DNA from 2 places in the Priestia sp. SIMBA_032 genome. Region 1 is predicted to be linked to the other one. Evidence: riboswitches for the same ligand, from Rfam matches in the RefSeq annotation. Region 1 holds a riboswitch; the other holds the start of a gene.
The links. Region 1 has a riboswitch for S-adenosylmethionine ahead of SB717_RS00085 (5-methyltetrahydropteroyltriglutamate--homocysteine S-methyltransferase). Riboswitches for the same ligand answer to the same signal wherever they lie in the genome.
Positions count from the first base shown of each region.

Region 2: it holds a riboswitch for S-adenosylmethionine, as region 1 does, so the genes downstream of both, SB717_RS17560 (hypothetical protein) here and SB717_RS00085 (5-methyltetrahydropteroyltriglutamate--homocysteine S-methyltransferase) in region 1, are expected to answer to the same signal.

Region 1 is NZ_JAWRXD010000001.1:16,771-22,438, forward strand. Features, by position in the region: gene SB717_RS00075 (helix-turn-helix transcriptional regulator) at 278-1,132, opposite strand; gene fabF (beta-ketoacyl-ACP synthase II) at 1,255-2,490, shown strand; gene SB717_RS00085 (5-methyltetrahydropteroyltriglutamate--homocysteine S-methyltransferase) at 2,848-3,975, opposite strand; SAM riboswitch class I at 4,057-4,157, opposite strand; gene SB717_RS00090 (hypothetical protein) at 5,234-5,641, shown strand.
Region 2 is NZ_JAWRXD010000005.1:93,712-99,379, forward strand. Features, by position in the region: gene SB717_RS17535 (DUF6044 family protein) at 1-117, shown strand, start outside; gene SB717_RS17540 (glycosyltransferase family 2 protein) at 130-1,119, shown strand; gene SB717_RS17545 (hypothetical protein) at 1,228-1,668, shown strand; gene SB717_RS17550 (GNAT family N-acetyltransferase) at 1,749-2,195, shown strand; gene SB717_RS17555 (hypothetical protein) at 2,208-2,504, opposite strand; SAM riboswitch class I at 2,626-2,727, shown strand; gene SB717_RS17560 (hypothetical protein) at 2,791-3,135, shown strand; gene SB717_RS17565 (DUF1540 domain-containing protein) at 3,236-3,394, shown strand; gene alaP (alanine permease AlaP) at 3,712-5,115, shown strand; gene SB717_RS17575 (TerD family protein) at 5,181-5,668, opposite strand, start outside.

The DNA.
Region 1 (5,668 bases):
ATACATTTATTTTTTATAGAAAAATTTTAATCGGTTCCTAAAATCAAACTTATGTAAACTCAAAAAGAAGAAGGCTATTTCTAAAGAAAAAAGCTACTCCTATACTCGGGGAAGTAGCTTTTTTCTTTAGAACATCATACATGAAGAATAGTATGAATTGGGGTTCCTATCCTCTTAGATTGCTCAAAAACTTTAATTTTATACTTTTATTTGAGTGAAAAAACAGTCTCCAAGTAAGAGACTGTCATCTTAATCTGCACGATATAATAAAATTCCTCTATAATTTCTCCATAGAAACTCTTTTCATTAAGCGCTTTAACTTATTTTCCGTATCCGTTTCCTCTACGGGTGTGTAGATGCTACACCGCAAATCCATATCTCCTTGAACTTGGAGGGAAGTTAAATTAAATAACATTTTCCCTGCCTTTGCATGTCTAAATTCAATAACCATTTCGGGAGCTTTACTCACTTGGCTTTCATTCCATAAGGTCTGGAATTCCGGATGTAAATGACTCATATGACTAATAAACTGGTTGTACCATTCATCGCCTAGATAGTGTCCATAATAGGTACGGAAAATAGACAGAAAACCTTTCGCAAAATGCTCCCAATTGACAGCTAATGTTTTTAATTCTTTTCGGGCGAATACTAATTGAATTAGATTTCTTTGATCATTTGGGATTTGTTGAAAATCTAGAAAAACATGAGAAGCTGCGGAATTCCAGCCTACAATATGACAATGTCGATCTGTAACGATAGTCGGACAATAGGTTAATTCATCTAGTATTCGTTTTAAAGAAGGGCTAAGCTCTGATTGTTCTTTTTTTGAATGATCAATTTCTAACTTTGTTTCTAGTGCCAGATCATATAAATAGTCTCTTTCATCGCTATTTAGTTGTAGAGCTGTAGAAATACAGTCAAGTACGATAGAAGAAACTTTTATATCTCTTCCTTGCTCTAACCATGTGTACCAAGTGGTACTTACCCCTGCTAATTGTGCAACTTCTTCCCTTCGTAATCCGGGTGTTCTTCTTCGAGTACCAGCTGGTAACCCAATAGTCTCTGGCTTAATTTGAGCACGTTTAGCTTTTAGGAATGTAGACAAAGCCTCAAGTCTAGTTTTATCGTTCATTTTTAAAACTCCTCATCATACCAATTTACCCTAGTAGTAGTTATACCAGGATAAACAGTCCCTTGTAATAGGATAAAAGCACTGTAAAATACAAGTATATTATTGATTTGGAGTGATGAAAAGTGGAAAGAGTTGTGATTACGGGTATGGGAGTGGTCTCTCCTATTGGAAATGACATTAGAACATTTTGGAACAATCTAATTAAAGGAGAGTCTGGTATCTCCTCTATAGATATATTTGATACTGCTGATTATAAAGCAAAAATTGCAGGAGTCGTTCGAGATTTTGATGCAGATGAGATTTTAGGAAAGAAAGAAGCAAGGCGTTTAGATCGCTTTTCCCAATTTGCTTTAGCTGCAGCTGAACAAGCCTGGTCAGATTCTAAATTAGATCTAAATGATATCAATCCAGAACGGTTAGGTGTATACGTAGGTTCAGGTATAGGCGGCATTGAAACCTTAATTGAAAATATTGATGCACTTAGACAGAAAGGACCTAGGAGAGTCAGTCCAACTCTTGTACCAGCTATGATTACTAATGCTGCTGCAGCACAAATTAGCATCAAATGGAATGCAATGGGTCCTTCTATGTCACCAGTTTCTGCTTGTGCTATTGGGAATACTGCTATTGGGGAAGCCTTTAGACTCATTCGTTCTGGAGAAGTGGATGCTGTGTTTGCGGGTGGAACAGAGGCTGCTATAACAGACTTATCAGTAGCCAGTTTTGGCAATGCTACCGCATTATCAACAAGAAATGATGATCCTACTCAAGCTAGCCGTCCATTTGATGAAGGGCGTGACGGGTTTGTCATGTCAGAAGGAGCTGGAATTCTAATTTTAGAATCCCTATCTCATGCTTTACGCAGAGGAGCAAACATTCATGCAGAAGTCATTGGATACGGTGCAAGTTCAGACGCACACCATATGGTTGCTACACATCCAGAGGGTAAAGGTGCTTATCTTGCAATGAAAGCAGCTTTAAGAAATGCAAACATACCTCTTGAGGAAATTGATGTTATTAGTGCTCATGCCACAAGTACAAAGGTAGGTGACATCTCTGAAACCAGGGCTATTAAGGCCCTATTTGGAAAACAAGCTTATCAGATTCCAATAACAGCTAATAAATCAATGGTTGGTCATATGCTAGGAGCAGCTGGTGGAATTGAAGCAATTGCTTTGGCAATGAGCCTTAAGGAGAGCATCGTTCCTCCAACAATTAACTTAGAAACTCCTGATCCATTATGTGATTTAGACTATGTGCCAGCCATTGCTCGCCAGGTGAAAATAAATACTGGTTTATCTAATTCTTTTGGATTTGGAGGTCATAATGCTGTTATTATTTTAAAGAAATACGAGTGAATATATTTTGAGTGTAATAAAAGGAGCAAAATCAGAAAAATGCTGTTTTTGCTCCTTTATCTTATGTTAGTTAAAAGACAAGTCGGTATACCCTTAGATACAGGCCTCTTCTACTATTTAAGAATTTGTTCATTTCTGCATTATTAATATTACAACTTTAGATAGAAAAATTTGTTAATGAAGAATTAGATCTCCATTTTCCAACTAAATAAATAGTAAAATGACGAATTTAAACTTTTTTAGCTTAGTTGGTTTAAAGAGTCTTTTCAAAAGTTAGTAAGCCAGCAGAAACAGTGCCTAACTAACTACGAGAGCTCGACACCACCGAACCTATAAGCAAATAACAAATATTCCTCTTTAGTTAGCTCCCCAGATATCTTGAGCAATTTGAATTACATGTTTAATTTTATTCCACTGTTCCTCTTCTGTTAATTCGTTTCCTTCTTCGGTACTCGCAAATCCACATTGAGGACTCAATGACAAGTTTTCTAAAGGAATATATCCGCTTGCTTCTTTAATTCTTTGCTTAATAATCTTAGCTTCTTCTAATGTAGGAAACTTAGATGTTATTAACCCTAATACAACGGTTTGATTGTTGCGTGTAAAGCTTTTTAACGGTTCAAAATCTCCTGAACGGTTATCATCATATTCAAGGAAAAGTCCATCTACATGTAAGTTAGCAAAGATAGCATCAGATATAGTATCATAACCACCACTTGTGATGTACGTAGATCTGAAGTTTCCACGACAAATATGCATTGTGATGATCATATCTTCAGGCTTTTTAGAAATAGCATCATTTAAGCAGCTTACTCGTGTATCAATAATGTCCTTTACGTCCATACCCAGCTTCTCAACAACCGTATTGATACGGTCTTCAGAAACAAAATCAATCCACGAAGTATCGTCTAATTGTAGGTAACGGCAGCCTGCGTCGTAAAAGGCTTGAATCGCTTTCTGATAAGCAGCCACAGTATCATGATAAAATTGATCTCTGTTTCCATTGTAATATGTATCTTCTTGAATTCGAGTAAATAACATGTTTGGACTTGGAATTGAGAATTTAGCGACTTGGCTTCCATCACCATGTCGTTCGACAGCTTCTTTTAAAAACGTGAAATGTTCCACCATATAATGATGATTGAAGTCCACTTTACCTACTACCTTAATTGCGTTATTTTTGGTTTTTGCACCTTTGAATTGGCTGATATATTCTGTCTCAAACTGCTCTACACCTTCTAAGCCTGATAGGAAGTCCAAATGCCACCAAGAACGTCTAAATTCACCGTCCGTGATAGATTTAAGACCTACTTCAATTTGCTTCTGGACAAGCTTTTCAATTTCTTTGTCCTCTACAAATTTTAAATCTGCTTTATTAATTGTACCATTTGCATACGCTTTTCTTGCTTCTTTGAGAGTAGTTGGTCGTAAAAAGCTGCCTACGTGATCAGCTTTAAATGGAGCCTTCACTAGTGTCTTTGTCATGAGTTTGTTTCCTTCTTTCTTTTTAAAATAAAAAACCTCTTCTTAAAAATAAGAAGAGGTTAATAATCGTTATGGGTTCTCTTCTTATCTTCAAGCAAATTGCTACTGGAATTGGCACAGTACTTTAACAGTCTGTTGCCGAGGCTTCCTAGGGCCAGTCCCTCCACCTCTCGAGATAAGAATATTCAATTTATTTAACTAGGGACAATACTACACGTGTTTCTCTAGCTTGTCAATTAAAAGATTAAAAAATCAGAAATATCGGTTAGTATAAATATCTATTTATTTAACAGAAAGGAATTCCTACCGTTAACTTTTAAGACAGGAAAAAGCACCCTCATCGTTAATGGTTTTGAAGAATAAGGGTGCTCCTTGGGAATTTAGGTTTTCTATACTAAAATGTAAGAAAGATTAGGTCTATAGCTAGTATAACATATTATTTGAAAGATTGTCATACAAATTTTACTGTATAAGAGCACCCCCATTATTTAAATATAGGGTTTCTTTTTAACAGGGACATAGATTTTTTCATTTTGTACCTAGCATACCATTTTTTAATAAGGGTCTATAGCTATAAGCTGCATTTTTTATACATTGCTTTCATTGACTTGATTTGCAGAATGCCTATCCTATCAATAACTTATAAAAATTTGCATATTTCATAAAGAAAACCCTTTCCTCTCAAGGGTTTTCTTTTTTATATGTTTCAAAAAGGCACATCATGTTAAATAAAAATGTATACTTTTACGGACGTTGTATTAGAATCTTACGTTGATTCATTAAATACTTACTCCCTTTTTCTCTATAATGAGTGTCAGCAAATTTTACGACCCTGCTCCAACGATTTATGTAACTAATAACGGAAACACTGCAATTTTCATACACACAATATTGATCACTTTGCGCTATTTATGAGATATAATTTCTAATAATTATACCATGTGAAAAAATTAAAACTTTCCATGACCTAACGCATGTTTTCTATAATATATCCAGCTGCATTAGTTCTTCTTATAAAAGCTGTACATAGGATCCATCATTGAGTTCAGCAACGTCTAGGCTTTTAGAACCAGATAGTTTTTCTAGTGTGTTTCCGTGTTCCTTAAATGAAATAATTAGAGCAATAAATGTCAAGTAATTACATGTTTGTTTTTAAAATAAATGTGCACCTTATAAATATAGAAGTGTATATGATATGAAAAAAAATAGACTATTTTTGATCCTATTAGTTATAACTTGATGGTCAACTTTTTTATTTATGAAGCGTAATGAATTTAAACGCTTTTTTCCTGCATCAATTGCTATTGGTATAGTAACCAAATATCTTAATTCTTATGCCAAGAGGAAGCGCTTTTGGACATTTGGACAAAGTATACATCCAAAAATCCCTGGTGAAGATGTATGGACTTGGGGACCGTTTTTTACTGTGTCAATGTGGGTACTTAAGTCAACGTACGGTAAATTTCCTCTATATATAACTGTAAACTTCATTATTCATGTTGTCTTTACATTTGTAGTTTTGCCAAAATTAAAAGAGATAAAAGTTTTTAAACTCAAAAAAATTAATCCGTTCCAGTATGTAACAATTTTAACTCTCAGACAAATTTTGTTATATCCTTTTCAAATTGTTAATCAAAGATTTTTTAATCTATCTAATGAGAAATAAACTTTACTCATGGAGAGATTTTAAAGA
Region 2 (5,668 bases), on a different contig from region 1:
CGCTATATTTTTTCAGCCGTTCCAATCGAAAATGCTGAAAGTGATGGTTTGCACTTTTTAAAAGCATTTAATGATAAACAGTCCGCTTGGAAAGTGTATGTATATGAAGCAAAGTAAGGGGGCAATAACATGAACAGACCTATTTTAACGATTGTTGTTCCATGTTACAACGAAGAAGAAGTATTTACAGAGACATCTTTTCAATTAACTACCGTAGTAAAAGAACTGATAAATGAACGACTTGTATCAAGTGAAAGTACCATTTTATTTGTAGACGATGGAAGCAAAGACAGAACGTGGTCGCTTATTGAAAAAGAAAGCTGCAGCAATTTGTTTGTAAAAGGGTTAAAGCTAGCGCGAAATGTAGGACATCAAAATGCTTTGCTTGCAGGACTAGAAGCAGCATACCAACAATCTGACTGCGTCATTTCCATTGACGCGGATTTGCAAGATGATATCAGCGTCATTCGTACTTTTGTAGAGAAGTATTGGCTCGGGTATGAAGTTGTATATGGTGTTCGAGACAGCAGAGAAACCGATACACTTTTCAAACGAACTACGGCAGTAGGATTTTACCGTTTTATGAATAAGCTAGGAATTCAGCTCGTTCAAAATCACGCTGATTTTCGTCTCATGAGCAAACGTGCTCTTGGTGAACTCATGAAATACAAAGAAGGAAACGTCTTTTTACGAGGCCTTGTACCATTAGTAGGATTTCGCTCCACGGAGGTCACATATGACCGCAAAGAACGGACCGCGGGCGAATCAAAATATCCGTTAAAGAAAATGCTCGCTTTTGCATTTGACGGGATTACATCTTTTAGCGTAGCGCCTATACGGTTATTAACGCTGCTTGGAGGAGCTTCTTTTCTCTTTAGTGTTGCGTTTGGCATTTATGCGCTGATTCAAAAATATTTAGATCATACGCAAATTGGCTGGACGTCTCTTATTTTATCAATTTGGCTTGTAGGCGGCCTGCAGCTAATGGGAATAGGGCTTGTCGGAGAATATATTGGCAAGATTTTTAACGAAGTGAAACAGCGCCCTAAATATGCGATTGAAAGAGATTTATATACAAAACACTCATTAGACAAACAAAAAGATTTGCTCATGCATTAATTAAGAAGCTTCTCCTGGATGGAGAGGCTTTTTTTGTTAAAACGCATATCATAATTTTTAAGGTAACAGGAAATGCTACTACTAAAATTTCTAAGGAGATTAAAATCTATGAAAAGACTATTTTATACAGCTAGCACTTTTTGTTTTGTTTGGCTTGCTTTTGCAACTATTCATGTTAGTGCTCTTTCGATTGAAAAGCTTCCAATGAAGAAATCATCTGAACAATGGTCGGTTGAACTGACCAAAGCGAGCATGACGGGAGATAATCAGCTAAAGTGGAAAAATAACGTCTATCATACATATGGATTAACCGTTGAAAACATTGGAAAAGACGTAGAGCGCGTGCAGGTCCAAGCTTTTCGGCACGAAGGAAAAAATAAGACGAAATACAGCTTGTTTTCTCCTATTGAAAGATCTAACTTAAGCAAAAGCGGTCAGCGTTTTCGCTATGCGAATTTTGCTGTTCCTGGAAAAGCGGCAGGCTTAGACATCATGATTAACTGGACGGATGAACAGGGCAATCATCAAGAACATTTTGAATTTAAATAAAAGTCTTCGCTTAGGCGAAGACTTTTTTTGCAGGAATTTATCCTCGCATGTGGAAAACGAACACGAAAGGAGAGATCGTAATGATTGCAAAAGCTACTGAAGAAGAAATACAGGAAATTCGGACGAAATCTGCTGATGCGCTGTTTGAAGGAACAACGCATCAGTTTCAACCGTCAACTGAACGTGTAAATGAATTAATTGATAATGCCCTTCAAAAAGGATGTTATTATTTAGTATCTAGACAAGAAAATAAACTCGCAGGATGGGTTTTTGTCGGTACATCTGCCGACTTCTTTTCAAAAGCAGAAATTGGCTTTATCTACGAGTTATATGTTTTACCAGAATACCGCGGGCAAGGTCTAGCCAAGCCGTTGATGCAAAAAGCAATTGATGAATTGTCTATCAAAGGATACCCTGAAATCAGGCTCAGCGTTCATGCTGGGAATTTTGCACAGCACGTGTATCGCGAACTTGGATTTGTAGATAAACAAATATCAATGAGCCTGCAGGTGGTAAAACGTCCGTAACGTTGGTGAATGTCAGCGAGTCCATAAAACATAAGATGTTATACATGCGATGAGGTTTGGTAGTGAAAGTAAAAGTAAATAAGTAGCCCAAACGGCGCCTTTATCTAGTACTTCAACAGCTCTTCCACCTGTATGATCTGAGGCGGGGGGATCTTCAAGCGTGTTCATAATCAAAGCCGCTGCTGCTAAAATAATCCCTCCAATGCTTCCGGTTATTTTGACAAGTGCAATATGGAAAGTAGATGAAAAGGCAATGCTTAGAAGCAGCAGCAAGCTTCCCAAAAAAGCAGATAACATATATCGTTTCATGTGCTCACCATCCTTTATGACAGCATACCATATTTTACTTCTTTTTTCTTTTTATTGAAAAGCTATTGACGTAACCTACAAAACATATTAGAATAGTCAGAAATAATTTAAAAGCGAAATATTCTTATCTAGAGAGGTGGAGGGACTGGCCCTTTGAAGCCTCAGCAACCACAATTATTGAATGGTGCTAATTCCAGCATAGCCTAGCTCTGACAGATAAGAAGAGGAATCTTTTTCTATGATGAAATCCTCTTCTTAGGAAGAAACATTTCGTATAGAAAAGGTGATGACATTGAAAAATATACAAAAGGCGCTAAGCGTTGATGATTATTTAGATCTATACTTGTTAGCAAAAGAACTAAAAGACGAAACGTGGCAGCAGGAAATTTTATCCGCGCTAAAAATGCAGCAAAATCGTTCATTTGAAGACAAACAATCCGCACTCGTTCAAGAAATATGGGAAGATTTTAAACAGTTAAATGAAGATATTTCTTTTGTGTATCGCTTAATTCAAGAAGAGCCAACTAATGAGCAGTTTCAGGCTAAATTAAGGCACCTGCGAGAACGACGGATTACGCTGAGTCGCGAGTTATATCTAGCTAAAAAACAGTATGTTGAACACACCCAATAAAAAGATCCGCTTGATAAACAAGCGGTTTTTTTACGTGTAAATGTTAGAAGCGTTATATTTCGGGTAGTAAATAGATAAGACAAAAAAAGGAGGGATAACAGTGGCTCAAGGTGTATTATGTGAAGTGAATGAGTGCATGTATTGGAAATCCGGAAATAAATGCAGTGCAGAGTCCATTTACGTTGTGAGTCCTGAAAGTAGTCACCATGTTTCTGAAACGGAAGAACCTGGCTGTAAAACTTTTGAACCCGCGAGATAAATGCTAGTTTTTATAAAAAAGCATAAAATGAACGATGCGCTGACGGAATTGAGTCGGCGTTTTTCTATTTTTAAAAAAATACTATTACTTAGGTGCAATAATAAATACATAGTAAAAAAGCAGTGTCTACGTCTAATTGTGTGTTTAAACAAAATGATACGATAATTTTTTTGTTTTTTGACAAAAGAAAAGTGAGAGAAAGGTGATAGAATACAAATATACAGCCTAGCTCACTTTTAGCATAAGCCTATATGAAAGCGCTAACAAAGAGGCTGTATTCATCTCGTTTTGACAGATTGGAAAAAGGGGAGACGTTTATGCAGGGGAAAACTCAGGGGAAAGAATTGAAACGCGGGTTAGAAGAAAGACATGTGACGCTGATGTCCTTAGGAGCAGCCATAGGGGTAGGGCTGTTTCTTGGATCTGCATCTGCTATTAAATTAGCAGGGCCGGGAATATTATTGGCGTACGGATTTAGCGGAATGATTATGTTTTTTATTATGAGAGCACTTGGGGAAATGGCGATTCAAAAACCTGTTGCAGGTTCATTCAGCAAGTACGCGCGCGACTATTTAGGGCCGCTTGCTGGTTATTTAACAGGTTGGAACTACTGGTTTTTATGGGTTGTAACATGTATGGCTGAAATTACAGCCGTTGGTATTTATATGGGATATTGGTATCCGGATGTACCAAACTGGATTTGGGCGTTATCGGCGCTTGTCATCATGACAACAGTTAACTTCTTAGCTGTTAAGGCATATGGTGAACTGGAATTTTGGTTTGCACTTATTAAAATTTTAGCGATTGTGTTAATGATTGCCGTTGGGGTATTAATGATTGTGTTTGGAATCGGAAACGGCGGCGTTGCGACGGGTATTAAAAACTTGTGGGACAACGGCGGACTGTTCCCGCACGGATTCAAAGGTATTTTACTGTCGCTGCAAATGGTCATGTTTGCGTATTTAGGAATTGAAATGATCGGCGTTACCGCGGGAGAAGTGAAAAATCCGGAAAAATCTCTAGCAAGAGCAATTGATTCTGTCTTTTGGCGTATTCTTATTTTCTACGTGGGTGCATTATTTGTCATTATGTCAATTTATCCGTGGCAAGAAATCGGTTCACAAGGAAGCCCGTTTGTATTAACATTTGAAAAAATCGGGATTCCAGCAGCGGCAGGCATTATTAACTTTGTCGTGCTAACAGCAGCTCTTTCTTCTTGTAACAGCGGTATTTTTAGTACAGGCCGTATGCTGTTCAACTTAGCAGAACACGGAGAAGCGCCAAAAGGGTACGGCCAGCTTACAAAAGGCGGCGTACCAGGAAAAGCTGTTTTAGCATCAGCGGGTGCTTTATTAGTGGGAGTAGCGTTAAACTACATTGTGCCTGCAAAAGTATTTACGTGGGTAACAAGCATTGCAACATTCGGCGCGATTTGGACGTGGGGAATTATTTTGCTTTCTCAAATTAAGTATCGCAAAACGTTAAAAACAGGTGAAGAGGCAAAGCTAAAATATAAAATGCCTTTATTTCCGTTAACGTCTTATGTGTCACTTGCGTTCCTAGCGCTTGTTGTTGTGCTTATGGCGTACAATCCAGACACAAGAATTGCAGTTGTCATCGGACCATTATGGTTTATCGGTCTTATTATCGCGTACTATGCAAAAGGATTTCATAAACGAAGTCATAGTTCAGCTGCAACTGAGCAAAAGCTAGTGAAATAAAAGAAAAAACCTCTTTCTTGGAAAGAGGTTTTTTCTTTTATTTGTTCTTAATTTCCTATAAGTAATTAGGTTAGGTAGGTTTCGATAATTGTTTCAATATCATAAGGGGTAACACCTTCATCAAGAGAATAAATAGTGTCAGCTTTTTGCTTGTCGTAGATAAGTGTTCCTCTAGCTTCTGCGTGAAATGAAAAAAGGTCATAAAGCGTTGGCTTCAACAGCTTTGTCATAGCTTTTCCTATAAGAGAGACGGATCCATTGTTTTGTTCGAGATTATTTTCAAATGCAACATGATGATGCAGTGAAATATCCGTCCAGATTAATTTTCGCTCTTGTAAATCAAAAATCAAAGGGATGGAGATGGTAGAATCACTAGCAAGATCTATTTTGTTTTGTACGGTAGAAGGTTCGAATATCTCGCCGGACTCTATGTGCTGTCTCATCATCCATCCTCCAAAACATTCGGGAAGCATAACAAAAGGCTGGACAGAAAATGAATAAACGTTCATCAATATATAACGGCCGCCTTTTTTTAGAATCGTAGGGATATGCA